Regions from separate parts of the Thalassospira sp. SM2505 genome, predicted to be linked through region 1. Evidence: riboswitches for the same ligand, from Rfam matches in the RefSeq annotation. Region 1 holds a riboswitch; the other holds the start of a gene.
The links. Region 1 has a riboswitch for glycine ahead of gcvT (glycine cleavage system aminomethyltransferase GcvT). Riboswitches for the same ligand answer to the same signal wherever they lie in the genome.

Region 1 (7,503 bases):
CAACCTGAATGACGCGGCCATTCGGGCGCGTCCGTTCCATGCGATAGGGTTCGCGGCGGCGCGCAATGGCAACGCGGTCGGAAATCAGGGCCTGAATGCTGACATCGCCATATTCGCCGCGCTCGCCGTTGAAACGCAGAATATCGGAAAGCGGCGTACCTTCCTTGACCAGATCGCGTGGCAGGTTAAGAAGCTCGATATAGCGTTCGTTCCAGACCATAAGATTAAGGTCCTGATCGAACAGACAGATGCCCTGGCCGATATTATGAAGGGTTGCTTCCAGAAGCGCCTGCTTGCGCTGGGCTTCTTCCTGTGCCTGACCCTGCAGGGCGACCATTTCGTTATATTCACGGATCAAAAGTCCCAGTTCGTCCGAGCTGTTCCATTCCACCGGACGGCGCAGACGGCCATGTTTGGTCATGCGAATGGAATGCAGCAGTCGGTTGAGCGGTTCCTTGATCGACCGTTTGTTTGCGATCAGCAGGCTGGCGGCAACCACAGCGATCAGCAATCCGAACAGGATCATGTCAATAGCGATACGGCGGAACAGAAGATCCTGAACACGGGCGTCGGTAAAGTAGATGACAAGTTCGCCAACATCGTGGCGCACATTGTTGCGTTCGAAATAGACCCGGCGCGACAGGCGCAACGTGTCAGTCAGTTCGGACTGGGAAACACCGGTATGGGCAAATTCGGTTCCGTCTGCGCCCAAAGCCTGCACCGCGACAATGTCGCGATCACGTGCCATGGCATTCAAAGCGGATTCGATATTGTCGACATCAAGGTACCAGAATGGTGTGGCAAGCACGCGGGCGTTGATGTCTGCGGTCTGTTCAACCTTGCCATTCAGGTCATCGCGAAGGACCTTGTAGCTGACATAGCCAAATACGATAAAAAGCGCGAGCGAGAACAGAGAAACCAGCGGCAATGCTATGAAAAGCAACCGACTGCTCAAAGACTTCCGTTGTAAAAAGCCGTACGATCCGCGCGACAAGCGTTCTCTCCTGGGCACCCACTTTAGACTAGTCAGATATACTCTACTCGACGTTTGTATGGGAGCCAACACTCCTATGTCTTTGTCAAATCAACCCGGAAGTTGTTCGAAAGGCAAGTTTGATTTTGTTTTCCTGATAAATAAATGGGTGCAATAACCTGCCCCGTCTATTTTGGGGTGAAGTGTTTAAGCTTCAAGCAGTTGTCAGCGCCGAGCGGAAAATATCATTATTTGGGAACAGCCATCCGGGCGAGTTCATCACAGCGCTCGTTCTCGGGATGACCGGCGTGCCCCTTGACCCAATGCCATTCCACTTTGTGGGGTTTGAGAGCCTCGAGCATGCGCTGCCAGAGTTCGACATTCTTGACCGGTTTCTTGTCAGCCGTTTTCCAGCCGCGCTTCTGCCAGCCGAAAATCCATTTAGTGATACCGTCGCGGACATAGCTGCTGTCGGTATAGATATCGACGGTGCATGGGCGTTTCAGGGCTTCGAGTGCGCTGATTGCGGCCATCATTTCCATACGGTTGTTGGTGGTTTCGGGATCGCCGCCCGAAAGTTCCTTTTCAACGCCCTTGAAACGCAGGATCGCGCCCCAGCCACCCGGGCCGGGATTTCCGCTGCACGCGCCGTCGGTGTAAATCTCGACGTGGTTATCCCCGCCATTGTTTGAAGTCATAGGGGCGCGTCCTTAATCAAATCCATAGGCAGCTGCACTTTCCACCCGCTGATGGAAACGAAGCTTGTTGATATATTCGCGGGGGTTTTTGGGGGTGACCAAGGCGTCTTTTGGCGTATTCACCCAGTCATAAAGACGGGTCAGCAAAAAGCGCAGGCTGGCACCGCGCGCAAGAACCGGAAGGGCAGCGATTTCCCCGCCGCTCAGTGTGCGGACCTTGCCATATTGCGACAGAAGGTTTTTGGCCTTGGTAACATTGAAGCTGTTATCAGGTTCAAAACACCATGCATTCATGCAGATTGCGATGTCGTAGCTCAGCAGGTCATTGCAGGCGAAATAGAAGTCGATCAATCCCGATACATCTTCCTTGCCCGGGAAGAAAAATACGTTGTCGGGGAACAGATCGGCATGAATGACCCCCTTGGGCAGGTCATGGGGCCAGTTGGCTTCGAGATAGGCGATCTCGTCGCCAATCATCTTGCCAAGACCGGGTTCGACATCGTCGGCATGTTCCCGACAGCTTTCCACCAGTCCGCGCCATCCCTTGACACTCAGTGCATTGGGAAGATGCATCTCGAAATCCAGACCGGCAGTATGGAGTTTTGCCAAGGCGGTTCCAAGACCCGCACAATGATGGGGCAGGATCCGGCGTGGCGACATGCCTTGCAGGAAAGACGTAATTGCTGCCGGGCGACCACAAAGACGACGCAGTGCTACGCCGTCCGTCCCGTGGATCGGTGTCGGGCAGTTAAGTCCCTTGGCGGAAAGATGATCCATCAGACCAAGATAAAAGGGCAGGTCATCCGGATTTACCCGTTTTTCATACAGGGTCAGGATGAAAGGAGCTTCGGTCGTCTGTAGCAGAAAGTTGGTGTTTTCCACACCTTCTGCGATGCCCTTGAACGATACAACATCACCGATATCGTATTCGGCGACAAAACGGGCGATGTCTTCGTCTGAAACGTCGGTATAGACGGCCATTGGATTTATCGTATTCCTGATCTGAAAGATAAGCAGTTAGATCGAATTAGCTTGCAAGCTGACGCGGCAGTTTGAAGGTCACATTCTCGTCGGTCAGTGTGATGGTCTCGACCGTCACGTCATATCGTTCGCGGCAGGCATCAATCACTTCTTCGACCAGAACTTCCGGGGCGGATGCCCCGGCGGTGATGCCAAGGGTGTTAATCCCGGCAAGTTTGCTCCAGTCAATATCATGCGCCCGTTCGACCAGAACGGAACGTGTGCAGCCTTCGCGTTTGGCAACTTCGACCAGACGGTTTGAATTCGATGAATTCGGCGCACCCAGAACCAGAATGGCATCAGCCTTTTCGGCAATCATTTTGACCGCATGCTGACGGTTGGTCGTTGCATAGCAAATGTCTTCTTTCTTCGGCACCGAAATTGACGGGAACCGGCGCTGAAGGATTTCAATGATCTTGGCGGTGTCATCAAGTGACAGGGTCGTCTGGGTAACAAAAGCAAGGTTTTCCGGATTGGTGACCTCAAGCTTTTCGGCGTCTTCCTCGGTTTCAATCAGCGTCATGCTGCCTGCCGGGAGCTGGCCCATGGTGCCGATGACCTCCGGGTGACCGGCATGGCCGATCAGAAGAATATGTTTGCCTTCGGCAAAATGGCGTTCTGCGCCGCGATGAACCTTCGACACCAGCGGGCAGGTCGCATCGAGATATTCAAGCTTGCGGGTTTCGGCAGCTTCGGGCACGGATTTCGGTACGCCATGGGCCGAAAAGATTACCGGTACGCCATCGGGAACAGCATCAAGTTCATCGACGAAAACGGCACCCATATCGCGCAGGCGGTCGACAACGAATTTGTTATGGACGATCTCGTGACGGACATAAACCGGCGCACCATATTTTTCGAGCGCCTTTTCAACGATCTCAATCGCGCGATCTACCCCGGCGCAAAAGCCGCGCGGGTTGGCAAGAACGATCCGAAGACTGGCTTTATCTGACATGATACGGGGTCCGGTTTCCAAAATGTGCCGGGCTGTCCCGGCGCAGTTATTCAAGCGTTCTCGTTACATAACCTGCCTGATCTTGTGGCGCAATGACTCAGCATGGATCGAGAAGCCATGAATTTCGCAGATTTTGATGTTTTCATCTTGTGACAATATCCGAAGCGGGTTGTGCCCGTTCAAGTGAGAGAATAGACTGCGCGCGGACAGTGCTGATCTTGCACATGTCAGAAAACAGATGGTTTGATAGAGGCTTGGATGACAATCGGTAACGGACTGCGGCGCGTATGCGCATTAGGTATGGTCTCGCTTGGAGGATTGCTGGCTGCGTGCAGCGGTAACCCGTTTGAAGAGCAGCCCGTTCCGACGTGCCCGGCTGCCTATCTGCCAAAGGACACCGCAAAGCTTGTCCAGTTCAATGGCGCGGGCAAGGATCTGACCGATGTGATCGTCGAGGCCGAGTTCACGGGCTATCTTGGTGATTGCGGTTATGATCTGGGTGACAAGACGCTTGATGTCATCATCAGTCCGATCATCACCGCCGAGCTTGGCCCGGCTGCGCAGGAGCGCAGCGCGTCCTTTAAATATTTCGTGGCGCTTCGTGATCCTGCGGGCAATTTTGTGCAGAAATCGGTGTTTGATGTCACAATGCCGTTTGCCGATAACCTCAATATGGCTCGTTTCCGTGACGAGCAGGTAACATTGTCGGTGCCACTTGATGATGTCTGGACCGGACCGGATTACGAGATTTACCTTGGTTTCCAGCTAAGTGCGGATCAGCTCGACTATAATCGTCGTTTCGGGACGAACTGACGTCGCAAGGTTGAAATTCCGGTCTGACGATTGCCTGAATTTTGGGGCTGGTCGACCGAGATTGAAATACGTATAAGGACGCATACCCAAGTGATCCCCGTGGGAGAGTGCCACGGTCCATAACGGATTGCGCGGACGCCGAAGGAGCAACCACCCCGGAAACTCTCAGGCAAACGGACCGCGGGGAGATGGGACTCTGGAAAGCAGGCGGCATCAGAATGAATGCCGGTGACCGCCTCGCCGAAGATGTAAGCAGACCGTCACGACAAGTCGGCTGTGATTCTTTCAGGCTCCAAGACAGAGGGGGAATGTGGTTGGCCATTGGTCGGCTATGTTTCGCAACGACTGTCCGGGAGAGCTTGATGGCCGATCATCAGACCGAACTGCTTAAAACAGCCCTTTATGACCTCCATGTAGAACTTGGCGCCAAGATGGTGCCGTTTGCCGGTTATGATATGCCGGTGCAATATCCGCTCGGCGTTAAGGGTGAACATCTTCATACCCGTGCCAAAGCGGGCCTGTTTGACGTGTCACACATGGGGCAGGTTCGCCTGACCGGTGAAAACCGTGTGGCCGAGCTTGAAAAGCTCGTGCCCGGAGACATCGCGATCCTCAAACCGGGTCGCACACGCTACTCGGCTTTTACCCAGGATGACGGCACGATCCTTGACGATCTTATGATCACCAATGCCGGTGACAGTCTGTTTCTTGTGATCAACGCAGCGTGCAAGGATGACGACATCGTTCACATGCGCGCCAACCTTGGTGATGGTGTTGCTCTTGAGGAGATTGATGATCGTGCGTTGATGGCACTTCAGGGCCCGGAAGCTGCCAAGGTTCTTGCACGCTTTGCGCCGGAAGTTGCCGATCTCAAATTCATGAGTTTTGCCGAGATCGAGATTGCCGGGATCGCCTGCTTTGTGACCCGTTCCGGTTACACCGGCGAAGACGGCTACGAGATTTCCGTTCCCAATGACCGTGCCGAGGAGCTTGCGCGCAAGTTGCTGGCCGAGGACGAAGTCGAAGCCATCGGTCTTGGCGCACGTGATTCGCTGCGTCTGGAAGCCGGACTTTGCCTTTATGGCAATGATATCGATACCACGACGACGCCGGTTGAAGGCGATCTGAACTGGATCATCAACAAACGCCGTCGTGAAGAGGGCGGCTTCAAGGGCGCGGATGTCATCCTTGATCAGCTTGCAAATGGTGCAGACCGCAAACGTGTCGGCATCAAGCCGGAAGGCAAGGCGCCCGCCCGCGAACATACCCCGATTCTGAACAGCGACGGCGAAGAAATCGGCGAAATCACCAGCGGTGGTTTTGGTCCGACGGTCGATGGTCCGATTGCAATGGGATATGTGGCAATTGAATTTTCCGAGCCGGGTACCAAGGTCGATCTTATGGTGCGTGGCAAGGCCCGTCCGGCAGAGGTTGTTGAACTTCCGTTCGCACCGCATCGCTATTTCCGCGGCTAATCGCCGTAATTCTTGAGAATGTGCGGCGGATCGCCGCGCGGCAGACAAACGATCAACAGGGACTAAGACAATGGCTAAGAAATTCTCGCAGGAACATGAATGGATCGAGCTTGAAGACGGTATCGCAACCGTTGGCATCACCGATTACGCACAGCAGTCGCTTGGCGACATCGTGTATGTCGAGCTGCCGGAAATCGGCAAGAAACTGACCAAGGATGGCGATGCCGCCGTCGTTGAGTCGGTCAAGGCCGCAAGTGATGTTTATGCGCCGCTTGATGGTGAAATTGTTGAAGTAAACGAAGAACTTGATGCCAATCCGGCGCTGGTGAATGAAGCACCGGAAACCGATGGCTGGTTCTTTAAAATGTCGCTGACTGATGAATCCCAGCTCGACGAGCTGATGGATGAAGCAGCCTATAAAGACTTCGTCGAAGGTCTGTAAGTATGCGTTATCTTCCACTGACACGCGCTGATCGCGCCGTGATGCTTGAAACCATCGGGGCGTCATCAGTCGATGAACTTTACTGTGATGTGCCCGAGGGCGCATTGCTTGATGCACCGGTTGATCTGCCCAGCCATCTTGGCGAAATGCAGGTCGAACGCGACATGCAGGCGCTTGCCGCCAAAAACATCGGCGCATCAAGTGTGCCAAGCTTCCTGGGTGCAGGTGCCTATCGTCACCATGTTCCTGCAACGGTTGATTACATCATCCAGCGCGGTGAATTCCTGACGGCCTATACACCCTATCAGCCGGAAATCGCCCAGGGCACGTTGCAGTATCTGTTCGAATTCCAGACCCAGGTAGCATCGATCACAGGTATGGATGTGGCCAACGCATCGATGTGGGATGGTGCAACATCCTGTGCCGAGGCTGTCCTGATGGCTTGCCGTGCGACCCGTCGCAAAAAGGCCGTTCTTTCGGGCGGTCTGCATCCGCATTACCGCGAAGTCACCGAGACCTATTGCCAGTACAGCGATACCGAAGTTGCCGGACGTGACGGCAACCCGGAACAGCAGGCAACTGTCGAGGAACTGGGCGAACTGATTGATGATCAGACGGCCTGCGTTGTTGTGCAGTACCCGGATGTCTTTGGTCGTATTCAGGACCACACCCAGCTTGCAGATCTTTGCCATGCCAAGGGCGCGCTTCTGGTTGTCGTCTTTACCGAGGCTGTTGCATTCGGCGCGATCAAGTCACCGGGAAGCTTCGGTGCCGACATCGTTTGCGGTGAAGGCCAGTCAATCGGCAATGCGCTGAACTATGGCGGGCCATATGTCGGTCTGTTTGCCACCACCCAGAAACTGGTACGCCAGATGCCCGGTCGTCTCTGTGGCGAGACGGTGGATCAGGATGGCAAGCGTGGTTTTGTTCTGACACTTTCGACCCGTGAACAGCATATCCGCCGCGAAAAGGCGACATCGAACATCTGCACCAACTCCGGTCTGTGCTCGTTGGCATTCACGGTTCACATGAGCCTGCTTGGTGAAGACGGTTATCGTCGCCTGGCAATCCTGAACCACGAAAATGCCTGCAAGGCTGCGGATGCAATTGATTCCGTCGCTGGTGCA
Region 2 (7,503 bases), 1.2 Mb from region 1:
CGGAACGGGCGTTGTAGCGTTCGGTATTCTGGGTGTCACGCGGACGGGTCGATACGATTTCGCCTTTATCAAGGAAGGCATCGGAAACCGAAATTGCCTGATCAAGAAGGCCGCCCGGATTGTTGCGAAGGTCAATCACTAGACCCTTGATTTCCGGGCCGATCTGATCGCGCATGTCGGTAATTGCGCGCTGCAGGCCGCTAAAGGTCTGTTCGTTGAATTTGGTGATGCGGATGTAACCGATATCTTCCTTTACCTCGGCGCGAACCGACTGGATCTTGATCACTGCACGGGTCAGGGTGACATCAAACGGCGCCTGTTCACCCTTGCGGATGATGGTCAGGACGATGTCGGTATTGACCTTGCCGCGCATCATTTCGACCGCGTCGTTAAGCGTCAGGCCGCGAATGGCAGTGCCATCAATATGGGTGATGAAGTCGCCCGGTTGCAGGCCGGCCTTTTCCGCGGGCGTGTCATAGATCGGCGAGATGACTTTGACAAAGCCGTCTTCCATCGTGACTTCGATCCCAAGCCCGCCAAATTCGCCGCGGGTATCGACTTGCATTTCCTCGAAATTATCCATGTTCAGATAGGAGGAATGCGGATCAAGCGAGGTCAGCATGCCGTTGATGGCAGCTTCGATCAGCTGCTTGTCATCGACTTCTTCGACATATTTGGCTTTGACCTGTTCAAAGACATCGCCAAACAAATTCAGCAGGCGATACGTTTCAGCCGAGGACGTTGAAGATTGCGCCAGACTTGGGGACGCAAGGCCGAAAGTCATGCCGGTCGCGAGTGCGAGTACTGCCAATCGAGAGGTTTTCATCCACTTACCTTGCCGTTTTTCGAGGCCAGCCAGGGAAGCGGATTAATCGCTTCTCCGTCCTGGCGCATCTCCAGATACAGTTTAGGCGCCGTTTCACCCATAATACCAACAGGTTCGCCCGCCAATAGATATTGTCCTACCACACTGTCGAGCCGATCAAAACCGGCGATAAGGCTATGGTATCCTTCGCCGTGTTCGATAATCAAGAGTCGGCCGTAACCGCGGAAGGGTCCGGCAAAGACAACTTTGCCGTCAAAGGGCGAGACAACCTGCGCATTTGCACGTGTGCTGATCTCAATTCCCTTGGATCTTGTGACTGTCAATCCGTCCGGGCCACGTGATTTTTCCCCGAACAGTGTGACGACTTTGCCACTGGCGGGCATTCGTAAATGCCCGTGTGCCAGCGTAATTGAACTGCCAACAGCGAATTCCTCGTCGCTGGTACCATCTTTTTTGTCTGGTGCGCTGGGTGCGTCATCTTTTCGCGCCGGGGGGTCCGGCGGCGGGTTGCGCGCAATCGTCGTCGCGCCAAGCGTGTCGGCGTCCGGTTCGGTCCGGCTGGCAAGCTGAATTTCCGGGCGGGAACGCGGTTTTGGCAATCCTTCGGCACGCTTGCGAAGCGTACTCAGCAACTCGCCAAGTGATTTGGCCTCGTCGGCAAGGGCGCTCACGGCTTTGGCGGCTTCGTGTGCTTCGGCCTCGGTCTCGGTGCGCAAGCGGCGTTTTTCACCCAGCAGGGCGGCCAGTGATGCGCGGTCCTGCTGTAATTCCTTGGTCGCTTTGGCGACATCGGCGCGACGGTCGCGGATATCTTCGCGAAGTGTGGCGATTTCAGACAATTCCTTGCGCAGGTCGCGCGCATGCTGCTCCACACCGGGAAGCGCTGCTTTGAGCAACACCGCCGAACGCAGGGTATCCTGCGGTGATGTTGGCAGGGCAATGACGGCTTCGGGCGGTGTTGTTGACAGACGCTGAAGCGCCATCAGGATGCGGGCATATTGCCCGGCCTTGTCTTCGAGACTGGTCGCGGCAACCTTTTCACGGGTTTCGAGTGTCTGAAGCTGATCTTCAAGTTCGGTCAGGGTCGTTTCCAGACGCTGGGTCCGCCGGGCAACCGAAATGGCTTCGGATTGCAGGGCCTGTTCCTCGGTCCAGAGTTCGCGCGATTTACGCGACAGGAACTCTTCCTGTTTTTGCTGTTCGGAAAGCTGGCTTTCGAGTTGATCAAGCTTCTTGTCAACTTTCTGCAGCGATTGGGCAAAAGAAGGCGCTGCCCCGCCTGCCGCAAGAACCACAAAAACGGTCAGCGCAGGCAGGGCTATCCTGTAAGCAAATTTAGCTCGCAAGAAGCGCATCATTCTGTTTCAGGCCCCTAAGCAACGGTTTGCCAGTCATCTCGGCTGGCTGGGCGACGCCAAGCAGTTGCAGCAAGGTCGGCGCAACGTCGGCAAGACGCCCATTCTCCAATGTTACCCCTTCCGGACCGTTAACAAGAATGGTCGGAACCAGATTAAGGGTATGTGCCGTGTGCGGTTCGCCGGTTTCAGGATCGACCATGACTTCGCAATTGCCGTGATCGGCAGTCACAAAGGCGACACCACCAACCGACTTGATCGCATCAATCACTTTGCCAAGGCAGGTATCAACGGCCTCGGCCGCCTTCATGGCCGCAGACAGAATGCCGCTATGGCCGACCATGTCGGGATTGGCAAAGTTCAGGATGATCGCGTCGTATTTTTCCGACTTGATCGCAGCAACCAGTTTTTCGGTCACTTCGGGGGCGGACATTTCCGGCTGAAGGTCATAGGTCGCGACTTTTGGTGATGCGACCAGAATACGGTCTTCGCCTTCGAAGACCTGTTCTTCGCCACCGTTAAAGAAGAACGAGACATGCGGGTATTTTTCAGTTTCGGCAATACGAAGCTGCTTCAGACCGGCTTTGGAAACCACTTCGCCAAAGATGTTCGGCAGGGTCTGGGGCGGATAGATCGCATCCATGTATTTGGCATGTTCGGACGAATATTCGACCATGCCAGCCTGTACTGCGAACTTGACCGGCGTGCCACGATCAAAGCCATCGAATTCCGGAGCGCACAGGGCTGCCAGGATTTCACGGGCGCGATCGGCACGGAAGTTGGTCATCAGCAGGCCATCGCCATCCTTGATGCCATCGAAATCACCAATCACTGTCGGCAGAACGAATTCATCGGTGGTGTCTTTGGCATAGGCATTGGCAATGGCGGCTTCGGCACTTTCAGCCGTACGGCCATCGGCGTAATTTTTGCCCTGCACCATCGTGAAATAGGCCTGACTGACGCGTTCCCAACGGTTGTCGCGGTCCATGGCGTAATAGCGCCCGGTAACGGTCACGATTTCAACGTCGGCATCGCCGATCAGGGCGCGGAATTTTTCAAGGAATTTGGCAGCACTTTTCGGTGCCGTGTCGCGACCATCAAGATAGGCGTGAATTTTCACCGGCACATCAGCGCCCGCGATGATTTTAGCAAGGGCGGCCATATGGGCCTGATGGGAATGAACGCCACCTTCGGACAGAAGACCGGCAATGTGGCAGACGCCATTGCTGTCTTTCAGGGTCGCGATAATCTTTTTGACGGTGTCGGTATCGGCAATGGAGCCAGTTTTGACGGCTTCATCAATTTTGGGCAGTTCCTGCATGACCACACGGCCCGCCCCAAGATTCATGTGACCGACTTCCGAATTGCCCATCTGGCCTTCGGGCAGGCCAACATCCAGACCGCACGCCTTGAGGAAACCGGTCGGGTTATTGGCATAAAGCGCATCCCAGACAGGCGTATTGGCCAAGGCAACGGCGTTGTCCTTGGTTTCTTCGCGATAACCCCAGCCGTCCAGAATGCACAGCACCACCGGGCGCGGGCGCTTTACGGAATTCGATACAGTCACGTTCATAAACCCCACTGATAGAGATAAAGGCTGAATTACCCGTAAATAATTACCAGTAAATATGGTGACTTACGGGACGGTTCGCCATCAATCCTGTTGCGCGGGCAGGGTGGGTCAACCGTTACTCGCAACAGGCACATGCGTAATTCCGGCAATTTAGCATGAATGTGGCCGCGAAACAGTACCCGTGCCGGGAATTTTTTGCAGGTGCAAAGCTGCTTTTTGACAGGGTTTGCAGACACAGATACTCTGCGTTCCAACGGTGATCCTCAGAGACGGCAGAAATGGCGTTTCGCACCACGACGGGAGAGCCCGGTCATCCGCATGGCCGGCGCCGAAGGAGCAATAGCCCCATAAAACTCTCAGGCAGATGGACCGTCGCGGATAGAGGCTCTGGAGAGAGAAAACGGATGGCGTGCATGTTCATTGTGCCCGGCACCCGGTTTCCACCGAAGGATGAAAACCTGTTGGCTGACATTGTTTTTGGCAGGCAGGCGCACAATCTCAGGTCAAGGGACAGAGGGGGCAAGACACCGGTTCGCAAACGGCGCGAGATTTCGCGCGTTCAAGAGCCGTGAAGGAGGCCCTTATGACCACCCATACCGCCACCGGTCCCGCTTCGGGATCGCAAGACGGATCTGTGCAAGACGTAAACCTTTCTGTTGTTGATCTTTATACCATCGGGATTGGCCCATCGAGTTCGCATACGGTTGGTCCGATGCGGGCGGGTTACCGCTTCTGCCTTGAACTTGAAGCCCGCAATCTTTTGAGCGCAACCGGCAGCGTTGTGGTCGATCTTTATGGATCTCTTGCCCTGACGGGTAAGGGACATGCGACCGATACCGCCGTGATCATGGGCCTTTCAGGGCAACGTCCGCGCAGTGTGGATCCCGATGATGTGGCCCCGACCATGGCGGCAATTGATGCCAGTTCCGAGCTGCAACTTTACGGGCAGCATCCGGTGGCCTTTAACCGCGAGACCAATCTTGTTTTCCATTTTACCGAGACCTTGCCGCAACATCCCAATGGCATGCGGATCACGGCCTTTGATCGTGACGGGGTGAAAATCCACGAACAGGAATATTTTTCAGTTGGCGGCGGATTTATTGTGTCTGGTGATGATCGCGGGGCGGAATATTCCGGTGATAACATCACATTGCCCCATCCGTTCGGATCAGCCGATGAATTGATGGCGATCTGCAAGCGCGAAGGGCGTTCGATTGCCGAAATCATGATGGCAAATGAACAAAGCTGGCGCAGCCCGGACGAGACATATGAATTTGTCGATCGCGTGCATCGGGCGATGATGGATTGTATTGATCGTGGCTGCAAAACGGACGGTATTTTGCCCGGCGGGCTGAATGTGAAACGGCGTGCATCCAAGCTTTATCACGAACTGACAGATAAACCCGAGGCGGGCCTTCGCGATCCTTTGACCGTGATTGACTGGGTCAATCTTTATGCCCTTGCCGTGAACGAGGAAAATGCCGCAGGCGGGCGCGTCGTGACGGCTCCGACCAACGGGGCAGCCGGGGTGATCCCGGCGGTACTTCGTTATTATGAACGGTTTGGGGCCAATGCCAGCCAGGCCAAAATTCGCGAATTCCTTTTAACTGCTGCTGCAATCGGTTCGATCTACAAGAAGCGTGCCTCGATCTCGGCAGCCGAGGTCGGATGCCAGGGCGAGGTCGGTGTTGCCTGTTCGATGGCAGCGGGCGCACTTTGTGCCGTTCTGGGCGGCACACCCGAACAGGTCGAAAATGCTGCCGAGATCGGGATGGAACATAACCTTGGCCTGACCTGTGATCCGATTGGCGGTTTGGTGCAGGTGCCCTGTATCGAACGCAATACAATGGGGGCGGTCAAGGCGATCAATGCCGCACGTCTGGCATTGCGCGGCGACGGACAGCACACCGTCTCGCTTGATCGTGTGATCGAAACCATGCGCCAGACGGGACTCGACATGCAAAGCAAGTACAAGGAAACCAGTCAGGGCGGGCTTGCGGTTAATGTCAACGTTGTCGAATGTTAACCCCTGTTCGGAAGAATAGGGCGGAAAACAGCGGTTTCTGACAATCGGGTGGTGATGGAAACAGTGCCGGTTTCTGCTTTCTTGTCACTCCCGGTTGATAATCTGCTATGATCGGTGAACCAAAAAAAGGGGCAAAGACCCCATCAAAGGTTGGACATAGACATGGGCAAAAAGCTGTTCCGCATATATATCGCGGTCAGTCTGGATGGCTTCATTGCGCGCACCAATGGTGCGGTTGACTGGCTGGATCAATATGATCCGGCCGAGTTTGGCTTTGATGACTTTCTGGACTCCGTTGGCACATTGATCATTGGCAGAAACACCTTTGATCAGGTCATGGAATTTGGTGACTGGCCGTACGAGGCTCGCCGCACCATCGTTCTGACATCACGCGATCTTCCCGAAGACCGCCCGGCAAATATCGAGGCCTATGGCGGCAGCATTATCGAACTTGTCGATCAGCTTCGCGACAGTCGGAATGGGGACGGGGATATCTGGGTTGTTGGCGGGGGCAGCGTGGTGACGCAGTTCCTGTTTGGCGGCTTTGCCGACCAGCTTGATATCTTTACGGTACCCGAAGTGCTCGGCGATGGCATATCGCTGTTCGGGCGCGATGCCGGTGGTATCAAACCCCGACTTCTGGCGTCAGAGCGCTATAATTCCGGCGTGGTCCGCAGCCAGTATGGGTTGCATGATATCTGAATGACAAAAACCGCGCCCAAACGGCGCGGTTTTTGGTTCACCACGTTTCGGCTTAAAGGCCGATCATTTTTCTGAAAGCGCCAAGAGCTGTTCGGTGATTTTTTCGCGAACCTGCTTTAAAGCGTTGATTGCACTTTTCTGCCAATCGCTATCGAGCGCCATTTGCATGTTCTCGTTGTACTGCTCTTTGATCCTGATAGGGCCAGACTGGGTGATATTGTCGGCAGTTAAGGTTATGTCGCTGCGATTGTGTATGGTGATTTGCCAGAAGCCGGGTTCAAACCATGACCAGAATTCCGAAATATCAACTTTGACATCGGCGGCGCTGGCGTAATTCGGATCTTCTGGTGTCAAAACACGGTATCCTGCTGCCTGGAATCCGTTTTCGACCGTTTTGGCAATGGCGTCGGCGACGGTCTTGCCTTCGGGGATCAGCACATCGCCCAAGGCCATGCCATAGGTGTTGCGTTTACGCGCATAGGCGCGGGACGTGATCGACTTGTTATCAATTTCGTCATTGGCAAGTGAGGGGATATCCGGACTGGGCGGGTCAATCTGGAATTGACGGTTGTCGTTCACTTCCAGAATTCTGACCTCGGTCCCTTCGGCGGGGTTTTCAATGGTGTCTGGTTGTTCGATTTGAACGACACTTCGTGATGTTGCGCAAGCCCCGAGGAACGCAACGCAGCCGAGCACTGCGAGAATCTTAAGGTGATGAAGTTTCATGATAAATCCCCTCTGAATACTGAAAATATCAGTATCCAAAGGGGAAAGGGGATGCAAATTTAAATTGTGTTTCCCGGGTGAGTATCTCGTTTTTTGCTTAGATCTCGCCCAGTGCATCAAGCGATTCAGGCAGGATTTGTCCGCCGTCGACGATAATGGATTGGCCGGTGATATAGGCGGCCTCGTCGGATGCAAAGAACAGGGCGGCATTGGCGATGTCCTCGACACTGCCCAGACGTTTGAGCGGGATCGAGTTCGCCATCGAGTCCAGGTAATCCTGTCCAAGATCAGCCAG

Region 2: another riboswitch for glycine. It lies ahead of ACTU44_RS20805 (L-serine ammonia-lyase); the one in region 1 lies ahead of gcvT (glycine cleavage system aminomethyltransferase GcvT).

What each region holds. Positions count from the first base shown of each region.
Region 1 covers NZ_CM142731.1:1,015,875-1,023,377, forward strand. The annotation lists gene ACTU44_RS04535 (putative bifunctional diguanylate cyclase/phosphodiesterase) at 1-955, opposite strand, end outside; gene rnhA (ribonuclease HI) at 1,222-1,671, opposite strand; gene ACTU44_RS04545 (homoserine kinase) at 1,684-2,652, opposite strand; gene ispH (4-hydroxy-3-methylbut-2-enyl diphosphate reductase) at 2,699-3,646, opposite strand; gene ACTU44_RS04555 (hypothetical protein) at 3,947-4,459, shown strand; glycine riboswitch at 4,550-4,650, shown strand; glycine riboswitch at 4,654-4,762, shown strand; gene gcvT (glycine cleavage system aminomethyltransferase GcvT) at 4,822-5,934, shown strand; gene gcvH (glycine cleavage system protein GcvH) at 6,005-6,376, shown strand; gene gcvPA (aminomethyl-transferring glycine dehydrogenase subunit GcvPA) at 6,379-7,503, shown strand, end outside.
Region 2 covers NZ_CM142731.1:4,449,925-4,457,427, reverse strand. The annotation lists gene ACTU44_RS20820 (S41 family peptidase) at 1-826, opposite strand, end outside; gene ACTU44_RS20815 (murein hydrolase activator EnvC family protein) at 823-2,184, opposite strand; gene gpmI (2,3-bisphosphoglycerate-independent phosphoglycerate mutase) at 2,162-3,754, opposite strand; glycine riboswitch at 4,042-4,136, shown strand; gene ACTU44_RS20805 (L-serine ammonia-lyase) at 4,338-5,780, shown strand; gene ACTU44_RS20800 (dihydrofolate reductase family protein) at 5,943-6,482, shown strand; gene ACTU44_RS20795 (YajG family lipoprotein) at 6,546-7,208, opposite strand; gene fabG (3-oxoacyl-ACP reductase FabG) at 7,306-7,503, opposite strand, start outside.